Linked DNA regions of Ruegeria pomeroyi DSS-3. The protein of the gene in region 1 interacts with the protein of each later gene in a pairwise test. Links are inferred from orthologs where the notes say so. Each region holds a gene or a part of one and is shown in the gene's direction. Other genes may lie near its edges. The genes, in order: rho, nusG and hfq.

The links.
Region 2: the proteins of rho (region 1) and nusG interact in binary tests that used the Escherichia coli proteins (3 or more experiments, as listed by UniProt). The link is inferred for Ruegeria pomeroyi DSS-3 from one-to-one orthologs.
Region 3: the proteins of rho (region 1) and hfq interact in binary tests that used the Escherichia coli proteins (3 or more experiments, as listed by UniProt). The link is inferred for Ruegeria pomeroyi DSS-3 from one-to-one orthologs.

The regions. Positions count from the first base shown.
Region 1 is NC_003911.12:4,104,717-4,109,256, forward strand. Bases 1,414-4,255 are described here. They hold rho (transcription termination factor Rho), read left to right. Parts: upstream 1,414-2,119; coding sequence 2,120-3,391; downstream 3,392-4,255. Other genes in these bases: SPO_RS19760 (CopD family protein), read left to right, coding at 1,545-1,994; mnmE (tRNA uridine-5-carboxymethylaminomethyl(34) synthesis GTPase MnmE), read left to right, coding at 3,423-4,255. Outside these bases: SPO_RS19750 (shikimate dehydrogenase), read right to left, coding at 1-536; SPO_RS19755 (Maf family protein), read right to left, coding at 533-1,132; more of mnmE, read left to right, coding at 4,256-4,540. UniProt on the Escherichia coli protein: Facilitates transcription termination by a mechanism that involves Rho binding to the nascent RNA, activation of Rho's RNA-dependent ATPase activity, and release of the mRNA from the DNA template.
Region 2 is NC_003911.12:3,720,112-3,731,352, reverse strand. What follows is about bases 3,792-6,548. They hold nusG (transcription termination/antitermination protein NusG), read left to right. Parts: upstream 3,792-4,781; coding sequence 4,782-5,315; downstream 5,316-6,548. Other genes in these bases: SPO_RS22320 (Hint domain-containing protein), read right to left, coding at 5,290-6,444; secE (preprotein translocase subunit SecE), read left to right, coding at 4,382-4,579; SPO_RS17825 ((R)-mandelonitrile lyase), read left to right, coding at 3,901-4,323; ccoS (cbb3-type cytochrome oxidase assembly protein CcoS), read left to right, coding at 3,792-3,853. Outside these bases: cytochrome c oxidase accessory protein CcoG, read left to right, coding at 1-1,047; SPO_RS17840 (FixH family protein), read left to right, coding at 1,050-1,508; SPO_RS17835 (heavy metal translocating P-type ATPase), read left to right, coding at 1,513-3,690; more of ccoS, read left to right, coding at 3,695-3,791; rplK (50S ribosomal protein L11), read left to right, coding at 6,675-7,100; rplA (50S ribosomal protein L1), read left to right, coding at 7,102-7,800; SPO_RS17790 (hypothetical protein), read right to left, coding at 7,891-8,718; SPO_RS17785 (glycosyltransferase family 2 protein), read left to right, coding at 8,913-9,839; rplJ (50S ribosomal protein L10), read left to right, coding at 10,131-10,649; rplL (50S ribosomal protein L7/L12), read left to right, coding at 10,729-11,106. UniProt on the Escherichia coli protein: Part of the processive rRNA transcription and antitermination complex (rrnTAC). The complex forms an RNA-chaperone ring around the RNA exit tunnel of RNA polymerase (RNAP).
Region 3 is NC_003911.12:2,210,970-2,222,210, reverse strand. Bases 3,474-6,230 are described here. They hold hfq (RNA chaperone Hfq), read left to right. Parts: upstream 3,474-4,610; coding sequence 4,611-4,850; downstream 4,851-6,230. Other genes in these bases: SPO_RS10545 (cation:proton antiporter), read right to left, coding at 6,106-6,230; hflX (GTPase HflX), read left to right, coding at 4,850-6,121; SPO_RS10560 (TrkH family potassium uptake protein), read left to right, coding at 3,474-4,473. Also shown: SPO_RS10575 (sigma-54-dependent transcriptional regulator), read left to right, coding at 1-968; SPO_RS10570 (hypothetical protein), read right to left, coding at 984-1,463; Trk system potassium transporter TrkA, read left to right, coding at 1,562-2,938; more of SPO_RS10560, read left to right, coding at 2,938-3,473; more of SPO_RS10545, read right to left, coding at 6,231-7,290; SPO_RS10540 (penicillin acylase family protein), read right to left, coding at 7,294-9,762; SPO_RS10535 (YSC84-related protein), read right to left, coding at 9,907-10,479; hemB (porphobilinogen synthase), read right to left, coding at 10,621-11,241. UniProt on the Escherichia coli protein: RNA chaperone that binds small regulatory RNA (sRNAs) and mRNAs to facilitate mRNA translational regulation in response to envelope stress, environmental stress and changes in metabolite concentrations.

The DNA.
Region 1 (4,540 bases):
CAATCGGCGACGGTGACCCGCTGGCCGAAATCGTCCTTCAGCTTGTCGGCGCGCACACGGGTGCGGTTGGTAACGATCACCTCGGGCACGCCAGCCTCGGCCAGGGCCGAGATCACCGCCCGCGCAGCGCCGCCGGCGCCAAACACCACCGCCGGCCCCGATTTCGGGTCCCAACCGGGCGCACCTGCGCGCAGGTTTTCCATGAAGCCATAGCCATCGGTATTGTCTGCCAGGATCCGCCCGTCTTCGCGAAAGATCAGCGTATTGACCGCGCCGATCAGCGTGGCCCGATCGGTGATCTGATCGGCAACCGACATCACCGCCTCTTTGTGCGGGATGGTGATGTTCACCCCTACAAAGCCTGCCTTGGGCAGGGTGCGCACCACCTGCGCCAGATCCTGGGGCGCCACATCCATCGGGATGTAATGGCCGTTGATGCCATAGGTTTTGAGCCAGTGGCCATGCAACCGGGGCGATTTCGAATGCGAAATCGGGTGGCCGATCACGCCAGCCAGCGGAATCCGGTTCTCGGTCATGTGTCAATCACTCCGCGCAATGCCAGAAAATTGAGCAGTTCCAACAGGGGCATACCCAAAACGTTAAAGTGATCCCCGTCAATGGTCGAGAACAGGCGAACGCCCTCTTCCTCAAGCTTGTAGCCGCCGACCGCGTGGCGAATGCTGTCCCAGTTGCGCGCCACGTAACCGCTCAGATAGCTGTCGGACAATGCCCGCATCCGCAGCCGGACCTGACCGACATGGCGCCAGACGGGTTGCCCGTTTTCATAGATCACCGCGGCCGACAGCAGCATGTGCCGCTGACCGCTCATCTGTTTCAGTTCCGCCAATGCGGTCTCGGGGCTGTCGGGTTTCGACAACAGCCTGCCCTGAAAGTCGAGCACCTGATCACATCCCAGCACCATGGCGCCGGGATGCTTGTCGCTGATCTTGCGCGCCTTCATCTCGGCCAGGGCATCGGCGATATCGCGCGGCGGTGCACTCTCGGCCAGCAGGGCTGCCTTTACCGATTCTTCATCAACGCGCGGTACATCCTTGGTAAAGGGGACGGCTGCGTTTTCCAGCAGCTGGGCCCGGATGGCCGAGCCGGATGCCAGGATGAGGGGGACAGTCATGTGGAAAACCCCGTGGGAAATCTGGTGATCGCTCTGGTACGGTTTTTCATGCTTTTCGGCTTGACGTGCAAGCCCGGGGAAAACCGATAAATCTCACCCGAGTCGCCCGGGTTCCATCCCATCTGGACAAGGATAACCGCACGAGCAGGGATAACAGGACATATTCATGGTCCTCCACCCGTACTCCCCGATCTTATCCGCCAAGAGAAGTTGATGTAAGCCACTGTTAAAAAATGTAAATGTTTGATGTTTCCACAGACCTCGGAACATTCGCGCAAAGTTTCACACATTGGGGAAAACCGCAGGGAGAGAACAGTTATCCACGAAAACGGAGCGGCCTACAAAACCATCAATCTTTCTTCTTTTCTTTTTTATTATTAGATACGAGGCCAGGACCCCGAAGAGAGACATGATGACCGACCTGCTGTTCACCCTCTACCCATGGGTCAAATCCCTGCACATCATGGCGGTGATCAGCTGGATGGCTGGTCTGTTCTATCTGCCCCGGCTCTTTGTCTATCACGTCGAAAAGGCTGAGAAGGTGCAGGAGGCACCGGCGATCTTCCACGAGATGGAAGAAAAGCTGGTACGCGTGATCATGCGGCCGGCCATGATCGTGTCCTGGGTCTGTGGTCTGATCATGGTTCTGACGCCCGGAATCGTCGACTGGGGCGAGGTCTGGCCCTGGACCAAGGGTGCGTCCGTCATCGCGATGACCTGGTTCCACGAGTGGCTCAACGCGCGTCGCAAGGGCTTTCTAGCGGGGCAGAACCGGCTGACCGGGCGCCAGTACCGGATGATGAACGAGGTACCGACGCTGCTGATGGTGGTGATCGTGCTGTCGGTGATCGTGAAATTCTGATCCCCCTTTGACTCTGCCTGCCAGCGCGCTTATCTAGGGGTCAACGCGCCCGTCCGGGCATCCGTGTCTCCTGTTCACATATTCCGTTCTAGCGCCGCCACAGGGCGGCAGAGGGTCCGTATACGATGACGATCGAATCCCTGAATCTTGCCGATCTCAAGGCAAAGAGCCCCAAGGACCTGCTGTCCATGGCCGAGGAGCTGGAGATCGAAAACGCCTCGACCATGCGCAAGGGCGAGATGATGTTCCAGATTCTGCGCGAGCGCGCGGACGAGGGATGGACCATCGGCGGCGATGGCGTGCTTGAGGTGCTGCAGGACGGCTTTGGCTTTCTCCGCTCGCCCGAGGCGAACTATCTGCCGGGTCCTGACGACATCTATGTCTCGCCCGACATGATCCGCCAGTACAGCCTGCGCACCGGTGATACGGTCGAGGGTGAGATCAAGGCGCCTGACGATAGCGAGCGCTATTTCGCCCTGACCAATGTCACCATGATCAACTTCGAAGATCCCGAGAAGGCGCGCCACAAGATCGCCTTTGACAACCTGACGCCGCTTTACCCCGATGAGCGGCTGAAGATGGAGATCGAGGATCCGACCATCAAGGATCGCTCTGCCCGGGTCATCGACCTGGTCGCACCGATCGGCAAGGGCCAGCGTTCGCTGATCGTGGCGCCGCCGCGGACCGGTAAGACGGTGATCCTGCAGAACATCGCCCACTCGATCGAGCGCAACCACCCCGAGTGCTATCTGATCGTTCTGCTGATCGACGAACGCCCCGAGGAAGTCACCGACATGCAACGCTCGGTCAAGGGCGAGGTGGTGTCCTCGACCTTTGACGAACCGGCGACCCGCCACGTGGCCGTGTCGGAAATGGTGATCGAAAAGGCCAAGCGCCTGGTCGAGCATAAACGAGATGTTGTGATCCTACTCGACTCGATCACAAGACTTGGTAGGGCATTCAACACCGTAGTCCCGTCCTCGGGCAAGGTTCTGACCGGTGGTGTGGATGCTAACGCGCTCCAGCGGCCCAAGCGGTTCTTTGGTGCGGCCCGGAACATCGAAGAGGGCGGCTCACTAACCATCATCGCAACCGCGCTGATCGACACCGGCAGCCGGATGGACGAGGTGATCTTTGAAGAGTTCAAGGGTACCGGCAACTCGGAACTGGTGCTGGATCGCAAGATCGCAGACAAGCGCGTGTTCCCGGCCATCGACATCCTGAAATCCGGAACCCGGAAAGAGGACCTGCTGGTCGACAAGGGCGATCTGCAAAAGACCTTTGTCCTGCGTCGTATCCTCAACCCGATGGGCACCACCGATGCGATCGAATTCCTGTTGTCGAAGCTGAAACAGACCAAGACAAATGGTGAGTTCTTCGATTCGATGAATACCTGATCCGGTATCCCGGCAGCGCGAGGGCAAGGATATGGACACGATTTTTGCCTTGGCCACGGCACAGGGCAAGGCGGGTGTTGCAGTCATCCGCCTGTCGGGTCCGCGCGCCTATCACACCGCCTGCCTGCTGGCGGGGCCCGACCTGCCGTCGCGGGGCCTGTCGGTCCGGCAGCTGAAGGATTCGCAGGGCGCCCGCCTGGATGATGGTGTGGTGCTGACCTTTGCCGCACCTGCCAGCTTTACCGGCGAGGACGTCGCCGAATTCCAGATACATGGCAGCCTGGCCACCACCGAAGCGGTGCTGCGGTGTCTTGGCGATCTTGACGGATTGCGCCTGGCAGAGCCCGGGGAATTCACCCGGAGGGCTTTGGAAAACGGCAAGATGTCTCTTCCCCAGGTCGAGGGGTTGGCCGACCTGATAGACGCCGAGACCGAGGCGCAGCGCAAACAGGCGCAGGCGGTGCTGAATGGAGCATTGGGCCAGTTGGCCGAAGGCTGGCGTGCCAAACTGATTCGCGCCGCCGCGCTGCTGGAAGCGGTGATCGACTTTGCCGATGAAGAGGTCCCGACAGATGTCAGCCCCGAGGTGCGGGCGCTGTTGGCCGAGGTGCGCGCGGATCTGGAACACGAGATCGCCGGCGTCCGTATCGCGGAACGTATTCGAACCGGGTTTGAGGTGGCGATCATCGGGCCGCCAAATGCCGGAAAATCGACTTTGTTGAACATGTTGGCGGGTCGCGAGGCAGCGCTGACATCGGAAGTCGCAGGAACCACCCGTGATGTGATCGAGGTGCGCATGGACCTTGGCGGACTGCCGGTTACTCTGCTCGACACTGCTGGACTGCGTGAAACCGGTGATCTGGTCGAGGGAATGGGCATCGCCCTGGCCCGGCGTCGGGCGGACCAGGCCGATCTGCGGGTCTTTCTGACAGAGGATGTCGATGCCATGGGCGTGGAATTGCAGCCCGACGATCTGCATGTTCTCCCAAAGGCTGACCAGCGCCCGGATACGGCAAACGCGATCTCGGGCGTGACGGGGCAGGGGGTTGATCAGCTGGTGCAGCGGATCTCGGATGTACTCAAGACCCGGTCCTCCAGCGCCGGTATTGCCACCCGCGAGCGTCATCGCGTGGCAATGAAAACCGCTTT
Region 2 (11,241 bases), 380 kb from region 1 along the record:
GAGGGCGACCGCAACGCCCGGCTGCGCCTGCACCGTCAGGAAAAGCTCGACTTCCGCAAGGCGCGGCTCAGGATCACCAAATGGGCCGCTTGGCTGCTGATCGGCCTCGCCACCGGTGGGGCCTGGATCTTTTACTTCGCCGATGCGCCGACGCTGCTCAGCGATCTGGTGACCGGCAACGCCCATCCCATCGCCTATACGACCATGGCGGTGCTGACATTTACCACCTTCTTCTTTGGTGGCTTCGCGCGCGAGCAGATCTGTATCTATGCCTGCCCCTGGCCGCGTATTCAGGCCGCCATGATGGACGAGGATACCCTGGTCGTGGGCTACCGCGAATGGCGGGGAGAGCCGCGCGGCAAAGGCAAGCGGACCGAGGATTCGGAACTGGGCGATTGCATCGACTGCATGGCCTGCGTCAACGTCTGCCCGGTCGGGATCGATATCCGCGACGGCCAGCAGCTGGAATGCATCACCTGCGCGCTGTGTATCGACGCCTGCGACGACATGATGGAGAAGATCGGCAAGCCGCGCGGGCTGATCGACTATATGGCGCTCAAGGACGAAGAGGCCGAGCGGGCCGGTCACCCGCCCAAGAACATCTGGAAACATATCCTGCGCCCACGCACCATCATGTATACCAGCCTGTGGTCGCTGGTGGGCTTTGGGCTGCTGTTTGCGCTCTTCATCCGCTCGGATATCGACCTGACCGTGGCGCCGGTGCGCAACCCGACCTTTGTCACCCTGTCGGACGGGTCGATCCGCAACACCTATGATGTGCGGCTGCGCAACAAACATGGCGAGGAACGCCCGTTCCAGCTGTCCGTGGTCGGCGATCCGTCGATGCGGATCGAGCTGGAGGGCCTGCCCGATGAAAACGTCTCCGTCCCCGCCGATACCGCCTTTTTGCAGCGGGTCTATATCGTGACGCCCAAGGACGCGGCCCCGTCGCAAGCGGCCAGCACCGATGTCCGTATCTGGGTCGAGGATCAAAGCAACGGCGAACGCGCCTATAAGGACACCACATTCAACGGACGGGGGAACTGAGGATGGCTGAGCGCACCTTCACCGGCAAACATGCGGCCATGGTCTTTGTCGGCGCATTCGGCATCATCATCGGGGTGAACATCCTGTTGGCCTATAGCGCGATCAAGACCTTTCCGGGGCTGGAGGTTAAGAACTCCTATGTCGCCAGCCAGGAATTCGACACCCGCCGCGACGCGCAAGAGGCGCTGGGCTGGCATGTGCGCGCCGATGCGACGGGGGGTCTGGTGGTCCTGTCGATCACCGACCGCGCCGGCAAACCGGTCGAGGTTTCCGAGCTGAAGGCGGTGCTGGGCCGCGCGACCCATGTGCAAGAGGATTTCGCGCCCGATTTCGCCTTTGACGGCACCGCCTATGTGGCCAAGGCGGAACTGGGCGACGGCAACTGGAACATCCGCATGGTGGCGCGGGCCGAGGACGGCACCGAATTCGTCCAGCGGGTTGTACTGCATGTGAAAGGATAACGCGATGACGGCGCAGCTCCGCCCCTCGCCCGCGGCCTGTCCGGCCTGTGTTGCGGTTCCGGCCCAGCCGGCCCGCCCGGTGCCCGAGGATGTGCAGATCGCGCTGTCTTTGCCGGGCATCCACTGTTCGGCCTGTATCTCGACGGTCGAGCGCGCCTTGCAGGCCCATCCGGGGGTCGAGGATGCGCGGGTGAACCTGACGCTGAAACGGGCGCTGATCAAGGCCGCGCCCGAGTTGCGCGCCGCCGATCTGATCCCGGTGCTCGAGCGCGCCGGATACGAGGCGCACGAGCTTGATCCCGGTACGCTCAACGCGACCCGCACCGACCGTGCCGGGCGCGACCTGCTGATGCGGCTGGCGGTGGCGGGCTTTGCCTCGATGAACGTGATGCTGCTGTCGGTCTCGGTCTGGTCGGGCGCCTCGGACGCGACGCGGGACATGTTCCACTGGATTTCCGCCGCCATCGCGATGCCCGCCATCGCCTTTTCCGGCCAACCCTTCTTTGTCAGAGCCTGGGGCGCGCTCAAGGCCAGGCGGCTCAACATGGATGTGCCCATCGTGCTGGCCATCGTGCTGGCGCTGGTCACCTCGCTGTGGGAAACCTCGCTGAGCGGCGAACACGCGTATTTCGATGCGGCGCTGACGCTGACCTTTTTCCTGTTGGCGGGCCGCTATCTGGATTACCGCACCCGCGCCGTTGCCCGGTCCGCGGCCGAGGAACTGGCCGCGCTCGAGGTGCCGCGCGCGATCCGTCTGCAAGACGGGGTCGAGACCGAGGTCGCCGTAGCGCAACTGGCGGTGGGTGACCTGATCCTGGTGCGCCCCGGCGGGCGGATGCCCGTCGATGGCGAGATTGTCGAGGGACGTTCGGAACTGGACCGCTCGCTGCTTACCGGAGAGACGTTGCCGGTCTTTGCCGAACCGGGGCTTGTGGTCAGCGCGGGCGAGGTCAACCTGACCGGACCGCTGGTGATCCGTGCCAATGCGGTGGGGCAGGATACCTCGCTGCACCGCATGGCCGATCTGGTGGCCATCGCCGAAAGCGGGCGCTCGCGCTATACCTCGCTGGCCGACAGCGCCGCGAAACTCTATGCGCCGGGGGTGCATATCCTGTCGGCGCTCAGCTTTGTCGGCTGGTATCTCTACAGTTGGGATGTGCGCACTGCGCTCAACATCGCCGCAGCCGTACTGATCATTACCTGCCCCTGTGCGCTGGGCCTTGCGGTGCCGGCGGTGACCACGGCCGCCTCGGGGCGGCTGTTCAAGCGGGGAATGCTGATCAAGCACGCCACCGCGCTGGAACGGCTGGCCGAAGTGGACACAGTCGTGTTCGACAAGACCGGCACGCTGACGGCGGGCACGCCCGAATTGACCAACCTGGGCGATCACCGCCGGGCCGACATGGAGATCGCGCTGGCCCTGGCCGAGGCGTCCTCGCATCCGCTTTCCGTTGCGATCACCCGCGCGGCGCGGGCCGCCGGGCTGCATCCAGCCCGGATCGACGATGTGACCGAGGTTCCGGGGTTCGGCACCGAAGGTGCCTGGCAGGGTCAGCGGGTGCGGCTGGGCCGGGCCGCCTGGGTCGGGGCCGAGCAGGCCGCGCAGACCTCGGCCTGGCTGGCGGTCGGCGACCGGGCGCCGGTGGCGTTTCTGTTCTCCGACGCGCTGCGCCCGGGGGCCGAGGAGACCGTCGCGGGCCTCAAGGCCGCGGGCAAGGAGGTTCTGCTGATCTCGGGCGATACCACCGGCGCGGTCGAGTCGCTGGCCCGCCGTCTGGGGATCGAGAGCTGGATGGCCGAGGCCTTGCCGCAGGACAAGGCCGACCGGGTGCAGGCCTTGGCCGATGCGGGCAAGCGGGTGCTGATGGTGGGCGATGGGCTGAACGACACTGCCGCACTGGCCGCCGCCCATGTGTCGATCTCGCCCGCCTCGGCGCTGGACGCGGCGCGCGTGGCCTCTGATATCGTGCTGTTGGGCAACGACTTGTCCCCGATTGCCGGGGCCTGCGATACCGCCATCCGCGCCACCAAACGTATCCGCGAGAATTTCCGCATCGCCACTGTCTATAACGTGATCGCGGTGCCGCTTGCGGTGGCTGGCCTCTGTTCGCCACTGATCGCGGCCTTGGCGATGTCGACCTCGTCGATTACCGTGTCCCTGAATGCCCTGCGCCTGAGGTGAGTTGATGGAAGTCCTGGCGATCCTGATCCCGATATCGCTGATCCTTGGCGCGGTGGGCCTGCTGGCCTTTGTCTATACCGTGCGGTCCGACCAGTATGACGACCCCGAAGGCGATGCGCGCCGTATCCTGTCGGGGGATTGGGACGACAAGCCCAAGCCTTGACCCCGCCGCTCTCTGCGCCAGAGTGGGAACCGAAGGGGAGGGACAGGATGGACATCTACGAGAACGGCAGCCGCCCGACGCGCAAGGCGAATTCGGACTGGTTCACTGGCACGGTCTGGCAGGATCCGGTAATCGAGGCGCCGGCGCCCGCGCGGGTGCGGGCGCTGCGGGTCGGGTTCGAACCGGGCGCCCGCACCGCATGGCATACCCATCCGCTGGGCCAGACGTTGTATGTGCTCTCCGGTACTGGCCTGGTCGGCCTGCGCGACACCGCCCCGCGCGTGATCCGCGCCGGCGACACGGTCTGGATCCCGCCCGGCGAGGAACACTGGCACGGGGCCGGGCCGGAAACCGGTATGGTACATCTGGCCATTCAGGAGGCCGAAGACGGTCAGGTCGCCAACTGGCTGGAGAAGGTGGGCGACAGTGACTATCTGACCCCGCCCCAGTCGGCGGCGAACCGGCCTTGAATTCGCGGCCTGCTCCGGCTATGTGCCGATAGTCCGCAAGCAGAGAGAAGTCAGGCATATGGCCACCATCAACCCGATCCAGTTCATCCAGCAGGTCCGCGCCGAAGTGTCCAAGGTCGTCTGGCCGACCCGCCGCGAGGTGCTGCTGACCACGGTAATGGTGTTCATCATGGCGGCGCTGACGGCGATTTTCTTCGCGCTGGTCGACCTGTCGATCCGGGGCGGGCTGCAACTGTTGTTTGGCATGTTCAACTGACCAGAGCTCGCGCCACGGCGCAATCCGGCCTTGCACATCGCCGGATCAGGGGCTAGGTCACGCAGTACCTTCGGGACGGGCGTGCGGCGATTCGAGCTGCGCGCCGCTTTTTGTTCCGGCTGGCCGCTCGATGGGTGGCCGCAATTCAGAAATGCTCCGGGACGCGCCCGCGGACCGGCCAGAAGACGAGGACGACAGGGTCATGGCGAAACGGTGGTATTCGGTCAGCGTGCTTTCGAACTTCGAGAAGAAGGTCGCCGAACAGATCCGCGCCTCGGTCGCCGAGAACGGGCTTGAAGATCAGATCGACGAGGTGCTGGTGCCGACCGAAGAGGTCATCGAGGTGCGCCGCGGCAAGAAGGTCTCGACCGAGCGCCGGTTCATGCCCGGCTATGTGCTGGTGCATATGGAAATGTCCGACCAGGGCTATCACCTGATCAACACGATCAACCGGGTCACCGGTTTCCTGGGCCCGCAGGGCCGCCCGATGCCGATGCGCGATGCCGAGGTCAACCAGATCCTCAACCGCGTGCAGGAAGGCGAAGAGGCGCCGCGCACCCTGATCTCGTTTGAGATCGGCGAGCGCGTCAAGGTCAACGACGGCCCGTTCGAAGGCTTCGACGGCATGGTCGAGGGCGTTGACGACGATAGCCAGAAACTGCGCGTGTCGGTGTCGATCTTCGGTCGCGAAACCCCGGTCGAGCTGGACTTTACCCAGGTGGCGAAACAAGGCTGATCAGACCGGTCACCCGGTTTTGCGGTACCTTGATCGGGTTGGCCAGGGCATGACGACAGGCCCGGTTGCGAAGCCGTTCCACAAATGACCGCGCGCGCCGGCCTTCGACGATGGGCCGGGCGGGTCGCATCGCCAGCGCAATCGCACCCCGATTCTGACTTTGCTCGATCTGGGTAAAGACGTCAGTCCCCAGCACCCGCTCGACCTCTGCACCCAGCAGCAGCGTCTCGGCTGGCAGCCCGTTTGCAAACACGATCTCGTGCCGGTCCAGCGCGAAATGGATGTACCGGACCGGGCCGGTTGCCGGTCGTAGGGCAATACCGTGTAACCCCGTCAGGCGTCGCGCGGCGATCAGGATTTCGTCCGAGCCATACATGCGTCTGGCGATCCGACTGCGCAGCAACACCCTGTGTTGTTGCGACAAAAGCAGTGGGTGTGTCGGTATGGATGGCGCAAAGCTGTGTGCAGGGATCACGACCGGTGCCACACCATGCGACAACAATTGTGTCGCTAAGCCGACCCGGCGCGTGCCGATCCAGCGGATCGGCTGCGGTCCGTGGTCAAGTGTCTGGACCAGATCCCCGACCGCAAGGGTTTCGACCGGGCGCGCGCCCTTTGGTGTCGCGATGCGGGTGCCCGCCGCGAAACAGATGAAATTAGTCTGCTGCCGGTTTGCCGCGATATAGGTGGTATCGACCGAGACACTGTCGAGTGAGACGGAAACGATCGCCTTGGCCTCCATCGCGACCCAGTCGTCATTGGCGGTCATTTCAGGCGCCAGATACAGATCGCCGTCGGTGGTCTGAATGACAACGGCGGTGATGTTGGCGGTGCTGCCATCGGCATAGGTGAGGGTGGCGTTGTAGACAACGCCGGAATCGAGCGTGTGGGCGACGCCGTCCACCGTCATCGCGTCCGGCGACCAGAAATCGTAATTGTCGGAATTTATGTCGGTATCGTCATCGGCGTCATTGACCACCACGTCGACGATATGATCGTAGAGCGGGTCGCCGGGCGACCCGTAGCTGCCGAGAATGTTAGACGCGCCTTCGGCGTAAAGATCGCCCTCATAGCTGTCGATATCGCCCGCGTTCCCAAGGTAAAGCGCGTTCCAGGAATAGATGGTCATGACTCAGCCGTCTGCTTGCAACAGCGCACAGAACATCAGGTGCGGCTTAAGATTCGATTGCCGCCGGGCCGGTTGCGCTTGCAAAACACCCTGATCCGGTCTATCCGCACGCGATGCCGTCCCAGGGCGGCGAATCCCGTGGGAGACGGAAGGGGCGCGCCCCCGATGTCGGACCACATCAATAGCATCTGCCGGATCGCGTTCCGGCGGAGTTGAAAAGGAGAAGGCCAATGGCCAAGAAACTGATCGGCACGCTGAAGCTTCAGGTGCCCGCAGGCAAGGCGAACCCGTCGCCGCCAGTTGGTCCGGCGCTGGGTCAGCGCGGCATCAACATCATGGAATTCTGCAAGGCGTTCAACGCCAAGACCGCAGACATGGAAGTGGGCGCACCCTGCCCGACCGTGATTTCCTATTATCAGGACAAGTCCTTTACCATGGACATCAAGACGCCGCCGGCGTCGTATTTCCTGAAGAAAGCAGCCAAGATCCAGTCGGGCGCCAACAAGCCCTCGCGCGAGACCGCCGGCACCGTGACCGTCGCTCAGATCCGCGAGATCGCCGAAGCGAAGATGAAGGATCTGAACGCCAACGATATCGACGGCGCAATGCAGATCATCCTGGGCTCTGCCCGGTCCATGGGCATCGAGGTGAAGTAAGATGGCAAAGCTTGGAAAACGCACCCGCGCTGCCCGCGAAGCCTTTGCCGGCAAAGAAGAGCTGTCGGTTGAACAGGCCGTCGCCCTGATCAAGTCGGCCGCCTCGGCCAAATTCGACGAGACCGTCGAGATCGCGATGAACCTGGGCGTCGACCCGCGTCACGCTGACCAGATGGTCCGTGGTGTTGTCGGCCTGCCCAACGGCACCGGCAAAACCGTGCGCGTCGCCGTCTTTGCCCGTGGCCCCAAGGCTGAAGAAGCCCAGGCCGCAGGTGCGGACATCGTTGGCGCCGAGGACCTGATGGAAACCATCCAGTCCGGCAAGATCGAGTTCGACCGCTGCATCGCGACCCCGGACATGATGCCGGTTGTCGGCCGTCTGGGCAAAATCCTCGGCCCGCGCAACCTGATGCCGAACCCCAAAGTCGGCACCGTGACCATGGATGTCGCTCAGGCCGTGCAGAACGCCAAGGGCGGTGAAGTCCAGTTCAAGGTCGAAAAGGCCGGTGTCATCCATGCCGGCGTCGGCAAGGTGTCGTTCGACGAGGCCAAGCTGGTCGAGAACGTTCGCGCCTTTGTGGATGCCGTGGCCAAGGCCAAACCGGCTGGTGCTAAGGGCACCTATCTGAAGAAGATCGCGCTCAGCTCGACCATGGGTCCGGGCGTGTCGGTTGACGTGGCAAGCGCCTCGGGCAACTAAGCGGTCAGGCTGGCGGTTCTGGCCGCCAGACACAAATACGGAAACCCGGCCCGCATCCTGCGGCGCCGGGTTTTCCTTTTTCGGGTGGTATCAGCCCGTCTGGCCCAGCAGGTTGCGTTTCCAGCGGCCCAGCAGGATGCGCACGCGCCGGGACAGAGGCGGGCGCCGCTCCATATAGAACCGCGCCCGCGCGCCCATGAAATCGTCCTGATACCCCCTCAGGAAGGGGGCAATTCCCCGGCCCGCATGAAAGGCCGCGCGCACCTCGGCCATGCGTGGCCCCCATTCCTGGCAATGAAAGATGCGCAGCTCGGGGCTGTTCGGCAGTCGCAGGCCAAAGGCACCGGATTCCGCGCAATAGAGTTCCACCGCCGCTTCGGAGCCGAACCGGCCAAACGCATCGGCGCCGCTTTGCTGAGCCTGCTGCGCCTTGCGCCAGACCGGCGCCGGCAGGATCGCGAAACAGTTGCTGAACCGCTGCGTTTGCATCAGGCCCGTTTCGGGCAGGGTCGTGTCGGCGCGAAACGGCAAGGTCGAGCCGGTCAGAAACGCGGCGCCGTGGCGCGCCATTGCTTCCATTGCCTCAGCCTGCCAGGGCAGATTGGACTCGCGATAGGGTAGGGTATCGAGCCGCACGATACAGGCCAGGTCGTCGCCGATCAGATCGAATTGCTGCCACAAGAGGCCGGTTTCATTTTCGGTCGTCTGGGCGGGATCGGTCTGCCCCGCGATCACCAGCTCGGCGCCGAACTCTGAGGCGAGGCTGCGCAGCTGGTCGGCGATGGCCGGGTTCTGGCCGACATGCACAACAAGACGATCCGGCGGCTGGTCGAAAAACTCCATCCAGTCGCGCAGGACAACGCAATGCGCGGGCTGCAGGACAAAGGTCAGAAGTGAGAAACCGCTTGCTTCGGTCATCGGCCTCCGCCTTTTGCGTTGCACTGCCTTGGGCGGGGCTGCCCGTTGCGTGACGGGATGCTAGCAATGGCCTTTGCCCGGGTCAACGCGCGCCAGGCCCGCTTTGACTCGTCGCCGGGCGGCGGTATAGGCTACGCGGCGGAAAAGAGCGGCATATCAACGAGGCAGGCAGTGATGAACGATCGGAACCCGGCATGACGGTGCCTTGGCAAGTTGGCGCCATTCTGAATGAGCCCCTGGCCGATACGCTCCGCTTCGCCGCCTGGTATCTTGAGGCTGGCGCCGAGGCAGTGACCCTGCTGTTCGACAATCCACAAGACCCGGCAATCGCGATCCTCGACGGGCATCCGCGCGTCACCTGTGTGCCCTGCACGCCCGAATTCTGGGCCGATCTGGGGCTGACCCCCGAGACCCGGTTCACCAAGCGGCAGAACGTGGCGCTGACCTGGGTCTATCGGCAGCAGGCCGAAGGGTGGTTGCTGAATGTCGACGCCGATGAGTTCATGTGGGCGCCGGGGGACGGCATCGGGGCATTCCTGGCCGCGCAGCCGGTTGAGGCCGAGGCGATCCGGGTCGAGACCGCCGAGATCGTGGCGGTGCACGACGGGGCCGCGGGCCCGGTCTATCGCCTGCCGATGGAGCGCGACGCCGCGCGCCGGGTCTATGGCGAGAGCGCGGCGCTGTTCGGGCCCCGGCGCAAGGGGTTGATCGGCCATCCGCAGGGTAAATCCTTCATCCGCTGCGGGTTGAAGGATGTGGCCCTGCGTCAGCACTGGGCACAGCGGCAAGGCGGGGCCGAGATGGCCGAAACCTTTGTGCCGGTGCGCGGCGGCAGAGCGGCGCTTCTGCATCATATCGGGCTTGACTACGACATCTGGCGGGCCAAGCTCGACTGGCGGCTGGTATCGAGCGGCTTTACCGTGCCCCTGACCGAGCGGATCCGGGCGCTGATGGACGAGCCCGACGCCGAGAGCCGCCTGCGGGCGCTGCACAGTGATCTGCACGCGGTTGAGCGGGCGCGGCTCGATCGGTTGCGAGCCGAGGGCGCCTGCCTGGAACCGCCGGTCGATGTGGACGGAGTCGCGGCCCGGGTCTTTGGCGCGACCTTTGCCGTCACCTGACCCTGTGCGAACGGTTGTTTTACCCCTTGGAAACCCCGCCGCTCTGGCCTAAGAGGAGGGGCGAGGTAAAGCGTGCGATTCGTCGTGCGCTTTATTTTGTTTCGTCCAAGACGGTGGGTGGCTGCATCCGTAGCCTTAATTTCCTGCCTGAGACGGGTAAAGACCAAAGAGATCGGGGGCTCGACCCTCGGGCGATTATTTGGCTCCACCCCGTAAAACGGACATGAACGCCGGGTGCGAGCCCGGCAAATATGAGCCGGGATGTTCACCATCCCAAATTTGGAGAGAACTGTGGATAGAGCCCAGAAAGAGAAAGTGGTCGAGGAACTCGGCCAGATCTTCGAAAGCTCTGGCGTCGTGGTGGTTGCTCACTACGCCGGTCTGACAGTTGCCGAGATGCAGGACCTGCGCGCGCGTGCACGCGAAGCGGGTGGGTCTGTGCGTGTTGCCAAGAACAGGCTCGCCAAAATCGCCCTTGAGGGTAAGCCGTGTGCAAGCATGGCCGACCTGCTGACGGGTATGACCGTTCTGACCTATTCCGAGGACCCCGTGGCAGCAGCCAAGGTGGCCGAGGGCTTCGCCAAGGATAACAAGAAATTTGAGATCCTCGGCGGTGCAATGGGCGAGAACGCTCTGGACCGTGCCGGCGTCGAAGCCGTGTCGAAAATGCCGTCGCGTGAAGAGCTCATTGCTCAGATCGTGTCCTGCATTGGCGCACCTGCTTCGAACATCGCTGGCGCGATTGGCGCACCTGCAAGCAATATCGCTGGCATCCTTTCCACCATCATCGAGAAGGCGGAAGCTGCGTAAGCGGTTGGCACTGAATGATCTGCGTGGGGCATGTGCCCTGACGTTGGAACACACACTGTAAACGGAAAGAGCTGATAAAATGGCTGATCTGAAAGCACTCGCAGAAAGCATCGTGGGTCTGACCCTGCTGGAAGCACAGGAACTGAAAAACATCCTGAAGGATGAATACGGCATCGAACCCGCAGCTGGCGGCGCCGTGATGGTTGCAGCAGCAGGCGGCGACGCCGGCGCAGCGGCCGAAGAAGAGAAGACCGAATTCGACGTCGTTCTGAAGAACGCCGGCGCTTCGAAAATCAACGTGATCAAAGAAGTTCGCGGCATCACCGGTCTGGGCCTGAAAGAAGCCAAGGACCTGGTCGAAGCCGGCGGCAAGATCAAAGAAGGCGTTGCCAAGGCAGAAGCCGAAGAGATCAAGGCAAAGCTGGAAGCAGCTGGCGCCGAGGTCGAGCTGGCCTAAGGCCGATCGGTCAGGAGCCGTTTTCCGTCACGGAAAACGGGCCGGAATTTTTGCAAAATTCCGGTTGCGCTCCGAAACTTCGAGGCTGGACCCGGGAAATCCGGGTCCAGCCGAACCTGTCTTAGAAAGGACCCC
Region 3 (11,241 bases), 1.9 Mb from region 1 along the record:
GCGCCATGATCGGCCAGCTTGACAAGGTGACCAAATCCAACGGCCGGGTGATGCTGCGCGGGCCGGCGGGCGCGGGCAAGGAGATCGCCGCGCGCTATATCCACGCCCATTCCAACCGCGCCAACGCGCCCTTTGTCACCGTCAACTGCGCCGGGGTCGAGCCGGAGCGGATGGAAGAGATGCTGTTCGGCCGCGAAAGCCAGGAGCGCGGCGTCGAACCGGGCCTGCTGGAACAGGCCCATGGCGGCGTGGTCTTCTTTGACGAGGTGGCAGACATGCCGCTGGGCACCCAGTCGAAAATCCTGCGGGTGCTGGTGGATCAGCAATTCCAGCGCGTGGGCGGCGCTGACAAGGTGCGGGTCGACCTGCGGGTGATCTCGTCCACCAACCGCGATCTCGAGGTCGAGATCCAGGCCGAACGCTTTCGCCAGGAGCTCTATCACCGGCTCAACGTGGTGCCGATCGCGGTGCCCTCGCTCGAGGATCGGCGCGAGGATATCCCGGTTCTGGCCGCCCATTTCATCGACCAGTGCCATCAGGGTCAGGGCCTGCCGCTGCGTGCCCTGAGCGAAGAGGCGGTGGCGCTGATGCAGACCATGTCCTGGCCCGGCAATGTGCGCCAGCTCAAGAACCTGATCGAGCGGGTGCTGATCCTGGGCGAAGGCACCGGCGACATCGAGGCGCGTGAATTGCCCAGCGACGAGGACAAGGCCGCCGAAGAGGGACGGGTGGTGCTGTCGGGTGCGCTGGCGACCCTGCCGCTGCGCGAGGCGCGCGAGGCGTTCGAACGCGAATACCTGCTGACCCAGATCAACCGGTTCGGCGGCAATATCAGCCGCACCGCCAGCTTTGTCGGGATGGAGCGCAGCGCGCTGCACCGCAAGCTGAAATCGCTGGGCGTGGTCACCTCGAGCAAGTCAGGTGCCCGGGTGGCGCATATGGACGAAGAGATCGAGACGGTCGAGTAAGAAGGCGTTGCGCCCCTAGCCTGCGGGCCGGGGCGTGACCACCTGGAACGAGCCATCCTGATAGGTCACCACACAAGAGGTCGGCCCCAGCGCTGGCAGTTTGGCACCGCGCACCGGCTGTACCTGGGCGGCCACCGCCTCGCGGCAACGGGGCAGCTCGACCGGGGCATAGCCCTTGGCCGCCATGCATTGCTGCTCGACCCGGGCGCGCAGGCCGGAATTGACGTCGACGGTATAGACACTGCCGGGCGCCCAGCTGCCCGGCGTGGTATAACACTGCCCGGCGGCGTTGCAGACGGTGCGCCCGGGATAGAAGATCGGCGGGCTTTGCTGCACCTTGTTGGCCACCGGCGCATCGCGCAGCGCCTTGACCTCGCAATCGAGCGTATCCGATTGCTGCCGCGTGACGCTGACGCCCTCGCGGTAATAGATCGACAGCGGGCCGCAACCCGTTAGAATCACTGTGGCGGCAAGGGTCGGGATCAGCACTCTCATAGCGCCAAGAGTGCCACCGAAACCGGGGCCTGACAATTGAATTGACCCTGTCCCGGCCTTCTGTCATTCAAAAACCCTCAGGCAAAAGGGGCCAGGGAATGAAGGTCATCATCTGTGGGGCCGGGCAGGTCGGTTGGCAGATCGCGCGGCATCTGTCGGGCGAGTTGAACGACGTGACCGTGGTGGACAACAATCCCGATCTGGTGCGCCGCGCCACCGAGACGCTGGACGTGCAGGGCATTGCCGGCTTCGCCTCTTACCCTGACGTTCTGGAGAAGGCAGGTGCGCGCGATGCGGACATGATCATCGCCGCCACATATTCGGACGAGGTCAATATGGTCACCTGTCAGGTGGCCCATTCGGTCTTCGGTATCCAGCGCAAGATCGCGCGGCTGCGCTCGAAATCCTATCTCAATGCCATCTATTCCGACCTGTACCGGCGCGAGCATCTGCCCATCGACGTGGTGATCAGCCCCGAGCGCGAAGTGGCCGCCGCCGCCATGCGCCGGCTGTCGGCGCCCTCGGCCTTTGACACCGAAACCTTCATGGATGGGCAGGCGCAGCTGGTGGGCCTGTCGGTGGACGAGGCAAGCCCGGTCATCAATACGCCGCTGCGCCAGCTGACCGACCTGTTTTCCACCCTGCGCGCCATCGTTGTCGGGATCCGGCGCGAGGGGACGCTGTTTGCCCCGGAACCGGGCGACCAGATCTTTGCAGGCGATGAATGCTATGTCTTCTGCCATGTCGATGACGTGAGCAGAACGATGGAAGTGTTTGGCAAAACACATAAAAAACAGGATCGTGTGGTGATCGTAGGCGGCGGCAACGTCGGCCTGGAGGTGGCTCGCGCGCTGGAAGAGCACAAGACCCGCATTCATGCCAAGGTGATCGAACGGGACCGGGGCAATGCCGAACGCGCCGCCGAGGCGCTGGAACGCACCATCGTGCTGCATGGCGACGGTATGGATGCGGGCCTGCTGGCCGAGGCCGGGATCGCGCGCGCCGATGCGATGCTGGCGGTGACCGATGATGATCGAACCAATATGCTGGCCGCCGTGCGCGCCAAGGCCGAGGGCTGTCGGCTGGCCATCGCCCTGATCAACGACCCGACGCTGGTGGCGCTGATGCCGCCGTTGGGGATCGACGCCTATATCAACCCGCGCGCCACCACCGTCAGCTCGATCCTGCGCCATATCCGGCACGGGCGGGTGCGCCAGGTCTATTCCATCGGCGATGCCGAAGCCGAGGTGATCGAGGCCGAGGTGCTGTCGACCTCGCCCATGGCAGGCCAGCGCCTGCGCGACATCGACTTTCCCGAGGGGGTGCTGGTCGGCGCGGTGCGCAAGGGCGACAAGGTGCTGCGCCCGACCGGAGAGCTGCGCATCGAAGAGGGCGATGTGATCGCCATATTTGCAATGGCCGACGACGTGCCCGAGGTCGAAAGGCTGATGCAGGTCTCGATCGACTTCTTCTGATGGTGCGGCGCAGGCAGACATCTGAAACCGGCCTGTTGCGGCAACTGCCGCTGGCGCTGCTGATCTGGGGCCTGTTCTCGCTGATGATGTGGGTGCCGGCGGTCTATGCGCTGACATTGAACGATCATCCTACGTCGCGTTCGTTCTTCTATGCCGGTATTCTGGGGCTGGTGGTGGTCACCACAATCTCGCTGGCGCGCGCCGGTCGACCCTCGCGTCATGGGTTGCTGGGGCAGTTGGCGGTTTTGTTGTCGACCTTCGCGGTGCTGCCGCTGTTTCTGGCGGTGCCGTTTCACGATGCGCTCAAGACCACCAGTTTCCTCAACGCCTATTTCGAGATGGTCAGTGCCATCACCACCACCGGGGCCGAGATGTTCCCCGATCCCGGACGGCTGAGCGCGCCGCTGCATCTGTGGCGGGCGCAGGTGGGCTGGCTGGGCGGGCTGGTGATGTGGATCGCGGCCTCGGCCATCCTGGCCCCCTTGTCGCTGGGCGGGTTCGAGGTGACGGCCCAGGGACAGCCGGGCCGGGTGCTGGTGGGGCAGGGCGAAAGCGTCGATCCCCGCGGCCGGCTGCTGCGCGTCGCGGCAACGCTGGCACCGGTCTATGCCGGGCTGACGCTGGTGGTGGCGATCCTGCTGCTGGCGGCGGGCGATTCCGGGCTGGTGGCGATCTGCCATGCGATGTCGGTCATGGCGACCTCGGGCATTTCGCCGGTGGGCGGGCTGTCGGGCGGCGCCTCGGGCCTGACCGGCGAGGCGATCCTGTTCCTGTTCATGTTCTTCGCGCTGTCTCGGCTTACCTTCTCGTCCGATACCGCCATGCGCGGTCATGCCCGGCTGGATCAGGACCCCGAGTTTCGCATCGGCCTGCTGATCCTGCTGGGGGTTCCGGCGCTGTTGTTCCTGCGCCACTGGTCGGGCGCGATCGACATCGCCTCGGGCGAGAACCTGACGCTGGCGCTCAGGGCACTGTGGGGCAGCCTGTTCACGGTGATGTCGTTTCTGAGCACCACCGGGTTTGAATCGACCGACTGGGCCGAGGCGCGGCAATGGTCCGGATTGGGCACACCGGGCATGATCCTGCTGGGCCTGTCGGTGATCGGCGGCGGCGTTGCCACCACCGCCGGCGGGGTCAAGCTGTTGCGGGTCTATGCGCTCTACCTGAATGGCACGCGCGAGTTGCAGCGGCTGGTGCACCCCTCGTCGGTCAGTTCCGCCACCGGGCGCAATCGCCGCATCCAACGCGGAGGGGCGTTCATCGCCTGGGTGTTCTTCATGCTGTTCGCCATTTCGCTGGCGGCGATCGCGCTGGCGCTGGCGGCGGCGGGGTCGGATTTCGAAACCGCCATGGTTCTCAGCATCGCCACGCTCAGCACCACCGGCCCGCTGATCGAGATCGGCGCCCAGGAGCCGATCCGCCTGATCGAGATGCCTGCGGCGGCCAAGCTGATCCTCAGCGGTGCCATGATCATCGGGCGGCTGGAAACGCTGGCCTTTATCGCGCTGATCACCCCCGCGCTGTGGCGGAATTGAGCCTGACGCCCGATAGCGGCTTTCAGGGGTTACGTATTTTTTCGACTGGCATATCCCAAATTCGCGCGACATACTCCGCCTGAGGGAGCGCGCTGGTCCGCGGTGCGTTGCAAGAACAAAGGCGAGATTGAACAAAAATGGCTTCGGACAGACAAAATCTGCAGGACGCATTCCTGAATCACGTCAGAAAGACCAAGGTTCCGGTCACGATTTTCCTGATCAACGGTGTGAAATTGCAGGGTGTGATCACCTGGTTCGACAACTTCTGTGTGCTGCTGCGCCGCGACGGACAGTCGCAGCTGGTCTATAAACACGCGATCTCGACCATCATGCCTGCCCAGCCGATCAGCCTGTATGAGGGCGAAGACGCCAATTGATGGAACATGATCGGGCGCGCACCCGGGCCTGGGTGCTGCACCCCGAACTCAAATCCGACCTTGATCGCCGCGACCCGGTTCCGGCGCTGGAAGAGGCCGTGGCACTGGCCGCGGCCCTGCCGGATCTTGACGTGGTCGGGTCGGGCATCGTGCGCCTGCCCAAACCGCATCCCGGCCATCTGTTCGGCTCGGGCAAGGTCGAGGAACTGGCCACCCTGTTTCACGACAACGAGGTCGAGCTGGTCCTGATCGACGGGCCGCTGTCCCCGGTGCAGCAGCGCAATCTGGAAAAGGCGTGGAAGGTCAAGATACTCGACCGGACCGGCCTGATCCTGGAAATCTTCAGCGACCGCGCCCGCACCCGCGAAGGCGTGTTGCAGGTCGAGATGGCCGCGCTCAGCTATCAGCGGACGCGGCTGGTGCGCGCCTGGACCCACCTGGAGCGTCAGCGGGGCGGTCTGGGCTTTGTGGGCGGTCCGGGGGAAACCCAGATCGAGGCCGACCGGCGCGCCATCGACGAACAACTGGTGCGGCTCAAGCGCCAGCTCGACAAGGTGGTCAAGACCCGCGAGCTGCACCGCAAGGCACGCGCCAAGGTGCCCTATCCGATCGTGGCGCTGGTGGGTTATACCAACGCGGGCAAATCGACCCTGTTCAACCGGCTGACCGGCGCCGAGGTGATGGCCAAGGACATGCTGTTCGCCACGCTCGACCCGACCATGCGGCGGGTGGTGCTGCCCGACGGGCCCGAGGTGATCCTGAGCGATACGGTGGGCTTCATCTCGGATCTGCCTACCGAGCTGGTGGCCGCCTTCCGCGCCACGCTCGAAGAGGTGCTGGCCGCCGATCTGATCGTGCATGTGCGCGATATCCACCATGCCGCGACCGAGGAGCAGGCCCGCGATGTCGAGACCATCCTGGCCTCGCTGGGGGTGGACGAGGGACGGCCGAAATTCGAGGTCTGGAACAAGGTCGACCTGCTCGACCCCGACAAGCGCGCGGCCCTGCGCGAGCGGACCGCGCGCGATCCTTCGCTATTTGCGGTCTCGGCCGTGACGGGCGAGGGGCTGGAGTCGCTGTTGACAGCCATTGCCGAGGCGCTGGCCGAGACCCGCAGCGAGGCGGTGCTGACGCTGGGCTTTGCCGATGGCAAGCGACGCGCCTGGCTGTTTGCGCAGGATGTGGTCCAGGCCGAGGAACAAAGTGATGACGGGTTCCGACTGACCGTGCTGTGGACACCTCGGCAGGCGGCGCGTTACGCGGCGCTCTGATCCCGGCTGTCGCGGACGCGGCGCAGCGCATAGGCGGCGGCCAGCGGTCCGGCCAGTTCGAACACAACGGTGGCACCGATGGCCAGCGCGGTGATCATGTCGGCATATTGGGGAAACAGATCACCCGCGATCAGCGCCATGCCGATGGCGACACCGGCCTGGGGCAGCAGGGCCGGGCCGTACCACGGGCGTTCGCCCCGCGCGGTTGCGGCCAATGCCGCCCCGGCCCAGCCGCCCAGCACCCGGCCCAGCACCCGCAACGCCACATAGCCCATCAGCAGCGGCCCCACCGCCCAAAGCGCCGAGAGGTCCAGCGAGGCCCCGGCCAGGATGAAGAACACGATCATGAAGGGCCATTCGATATGTTCGATCTCGCGAAAGGCCCGTTTGTGGTGATGGGCGAGGTTGACGATCACCGCCCCCGCCGTCATCCCCGCGATCAGATAGGAAAGATCCAGCCACAGCGACAGGCCCGCGGTCAGGAACACCAGCCCCAGCGCCTCGATCCTGAGCGGCTCGCCCCCTGACAAGCGCCCGGTCAGAGAGGCGCCGGGCAGGCCGACGGCCAGGCCCAGGGCAACCGATCCCGCAATCTCGACCAGCGCGCCGCCCAGCAGGCCGTGGGCCGAGCCGTTGCCCTCGACCGCGCCGGCCAGCACCGCGACAAGCCCGAACAGCAGCACGCCCCAGGCATCGTCGATGGCCACGATCCCCTTGAGCCTGCGCGGAAAGTCACCGCTGGCGCGGCCCTGCCGGATCACGTCCAGCGTCGCCGCCGGATCGGTGGCGGTGGCCAGCGCCCCCACCATCAACGCCGCCGCCAGCGGCATGCCGATCATCGCAAGCCCGGCCGAAACGGTCAGCTGCGTCACCAGCACCACCATCACCGAGATCACCACGATCGCGCGGCCATGGCCGCTGAGGGTGCGCAGCGACAGCTCGCCTCCCAACAGGAACGCCACCATGCTGAGCGCGATGACCGAGATGATCGGGTAGAGGGCGGCGAGGCTCTCGGGGATCAGGTCGAACCCGGCCGAGCCGGCCAGCAGGCCGCAGATCAACAGCAGCGTCACCCGGGGCAGCCGGCTGCGCGCGCCCAGCTGATCGGCGGCCAGACCCGTCAGGAACAACAGCCCCAACGCGATCAGGTCGGCGGCATAGCTTTGCATCGCTTATTCGGGCGCGGGCAACAGCCGGGTCACCCCCACCGCCGCCGCGCGCGCCAGATCCGCATCCAGTGACATCGGGATATATTCGCCGCGCCGCCACAGCTGTGCCTGATCGTCGTAATAGCGTGACAGGAAATGCCCCGATTGCCCGGTCGAGATGACAAAGACCGAACTGTCGGGATCGGCGAAATCATAGACCCCGCGATATCCCGCGCCATGCACGTTGCGGAACGGATCCGGGTCCTCGCCCGAGGTGCGCCCGCGTTGCAGCGTGTGGTCGCCGCCGCTGGTCGATTGCCGGATGTTCACGAAATAGCGCAGCACCGGCACCTCGCCCAGCACCGGATGGTCATGGGTGGCCTGATGCGCATCACCCCAGCGCAGGCTTTCCAGCGCGCTGCCATAGCGGTCGCCGATCCAGACCAGCGCATCGTCCAGCGCCAGCCGGGCGATCTCGGTGCAGGTTTCGCGGGGCGCGCTCTGGCGGATGTCGCACCAGACCGAGGCGCCGTCGATATCGCGGAACACCCGCTCGATGAACAGCGGCTCGACTTGTTTGTATTCATCGGCCAGTGGCCCCAGCTCGTCGGTGATCAGCCGCTTTTGCAGTGCCCGCACCCAGGCGGCATAGATCAGCGGCTCGGGCAGATGCTCGCTCATCTCGCCGTTCCATTCGGCCAGAAGCGAGAGCGCAATCTGGCGCTGGCGCTCGGGCGTGCCCTCGGGCGCGGCCTCGCCGGTGAACCACAGGTCGGCGCCGATCAAGGGCAACAGGGTGCGCGCCGCCGGGCTGACCGGGTCCAGCTGCGCCTCGATGAACCCGTCGCGGGTATGCACCTCGCGTGATTGCATCAGCTTCTGCCAGCGGGTCACCCGCTGAGTGTCGCCCCAGACAAACGAGACATGGTTGGGAAAGGGCCGTTCCAGCAGCTTGTTGTTGGTATTGCCCAGGATCCCGCCCACCGGCGAGACGAATTCCGGGTTCGAGGCATAGGGCATCCGACCCTGCCAGCGGTTCTCGGCGCGCCAGCCCTGCGCGGGCAGGCGGCCCTGGCTCTGATGGCGGGGATCGCGCCGGGGCACCGCGCCCACCATCTTGAGCGCGACCGTCTCGCGGTCGGCCAGCGTCAGGTTCTGCGAGGGGCCGACATAGGCTTCGCTTGCGCGGATCGCTTCTTGCACGGTTCCAGCATTGATCAGCGCCAGCGCCGCCGACATCGAGGTGTCGCGCGCATCAAGCATGGTCCAGCCCAGCGACATCACATGGCCGGGCGGGGTGATGGTTTCCAGGTCATAGACGCTGCCGGGCAGGACCGGACCGTTTTCGGTCCAGCGCAGGGTCAGGGTGATCGGGGCGGCGCCCTTGATCTCGATGATCGAGGGGCGGCTTTCAAAGGTCTTGTAGCCGTCCGGGGTCAGGTATTCCTCGGGATTGTCGGGGTTCAGCCTTTCGACGAACAGGTCCTGATCGTCCATGTAGGACGAGGTCAGGCCCCAGCCCAGCCGCTCGCTGCGCCCCAGCAGAACCGCCGGCATGCCGGGAATGGTGCCGCCGATCACGCCGCCATTGGCCAGCTCCAGCCGCGCCAGATACCAGGTCGAGGGCGCGGCAAAGCCCAGATGCGGGTCATTGGCCAGCAGGGTGCCGCCACTGGCCGAGCGCGACGGCGCCGCCGCCCAGGCGTTCGACGCCCCGGCCAGGCCCCGGCGCGGCAGCGGCATCAGCGGGTCATGCGGCGTATCGCGCCCAGCGGCATAGCGGGGAAGACCCGGAAACAGCTGGGCATACTCCGGTAGCGCGGCGGTGCCGGTGCCCGGGGCATCGGGCAGGATATCAACCAGCCGCGCGGGATCGCCCAGCATCAGCGAGGTTCGGGCGCGCAGTACCTCCTCCTCCAGATGGCCCGAGAGTTGCAGGCCCATCAGCTTGATGATGGCCAGGCTGTCGGCGGGTTGCCACGGCGCAACGGGGGCGTTGAACAGGAACATCTCGGGCGCGCCGCGGCCCAGCGCCTCGTCGTTGATCTCGGCCAGGCGGGCGTTGACGCCCGCCGCATAGGCCTTGAGCGCGGCGGTGGTATAGGCGTCCTGGGCGCTGACCGATTGTTGCGCCAGCCGCGCCAGGTCGAGCCGGCGCAACAGCCGGTCGATGGCAACGGTACGGGGGCCGAACACCTCGGACAGGCGGCCCTGAACGGTGCGGCGCAGCATGGTCATCTGCCACAGCCGGTCCTGCGCATGGGCATAGCCGAGGCCAAAGAACACGTCCGGATCCGAAGCGCCGAAGATATGCGGCACGTTATGGGTGTCGCGTACGATCTCGACCGGCGCGGTCAGCCCGGCCACCTCTTGGGTCTGGTCGTAATCGGGCAGCGACTGGCTGGCGAGATAGTAGACCAGCGCCACCGCCGCGACGGCAAGTGCGATCAGACCGGCGGCAAGGCGAAGTAGCCAGCGAAAGAGCAGACCCATGAGCGACCCGTGATTGAGCTGAATTCGAATTTCCCGAGTGACATTAGGGGATTGGCGGAGAAAACGAAAGGGCGGCGCCACCGCCGCCCTTACAAACCAAGTGACAGGCCCGCGCCGGTTGCGCGGCCCACGCGGCCCCGTGCATCAGGGGATGATGCGGGTGTATTTGGTGCCTTCCAGCGTCGCACCGACGCGCAGACCGGCGCGCCCGAACACGGCGGCCAGGATCGGCGAGCGCAGCGTGTTGGTATCGGCGGCCAGAGAGTCGCCCTGATCGCTGACCACATATTCCAGATCGGCCCCGGCGGACCAGCCGCTGGAGCGGCGGAATTCGCTGAGCGCGCCCTGGGTCATGAAGAACAGCACATGGGCATATTGCTGGGCGCCGATCTGCAACCCGGCGCTGCCCTTGACGGCCGAGTAGTAATCCACCGTCACCCCGTCGACACGCAGGGCGCCGCGCCCATAACCGCCGCCAAAGACGAAACCGGCCTCGGTCAGCAGCGGCATCACCAGCATGCCGGCCGCCTTGTGCGAGATTTCGACCGTGTTGGGGAACTGGGCGTACATCTCGGTCAGGGTGGCGTTGACGCGGGCGTCGATCTGCGAAGCGTTGGAATTGCCGACGCCATTGCCGCAGGCGGCGGTGAGCGTCAAACCTGCCATGCCAAGGGCAAAGCCGCGACGGCTCAGTCGGGGAGTGTGGATACTGCTCATATCTCTCGATCTCTGTAATGTTGCCTGACAAGCCGGGTTCTCCCGGTCTTGATGGCGACAATACGCCGAACCGGCCGCCCTGTCATCATGCAACTGCCGCAATTGGGCGGGATATCGCCCGCCGCGCCGGTTTGCGTGAACCTACCCTTGCAGGATGCGGGCCACGTCGGGGGCGAAATAGGTCAGGATGCCGTCGCAACCGGCGCGCTTGAAGGCCAGCAGGCTTTCCAGCATCACCTTGTCGCCGTCGATCCAGCCATTCTGCGCCGCCGCCTTGATCATCGCGTATTCGCCCGAGACCTGATAGGCATAGGTGGGCGCGCCAAAGCTCTGTTTGACCCGGTGGCAGATGTCCAGATAGGCCAGCCCCGGTTTGATCATCACCATGTCGGCGCCCTCGGACAGGTCGCGTTGGATCAGGCGCAGCGCCTCGTCGCTGTTGCCCGGGTCCATCTGATAGGTCTTCTTGTCGCCGGTCAGCGCGCCCGAGGCACCGACCGCGTCGCGGAACGGCCCGTAAAAGGCGCTGGCATATTTGGCCGCATAGCTGAGGATCAGCACGTTGCGATGCCCGGCCGCCTCGAGCGCCTGGCGCATGGCGCCGATGCGCCCGTCCATCATGTCGGAGGGGCCGATGATATCGGCGCCCGCTTCGGCCTGCGCCAGCGTCATCTTGACCAGCGCCTCGACGGTTTCGTCATTGACGATCTCGCCGTCCACCACATAGCCGTCATGGCCGTTGATGTTATAGGGATCGAGCGC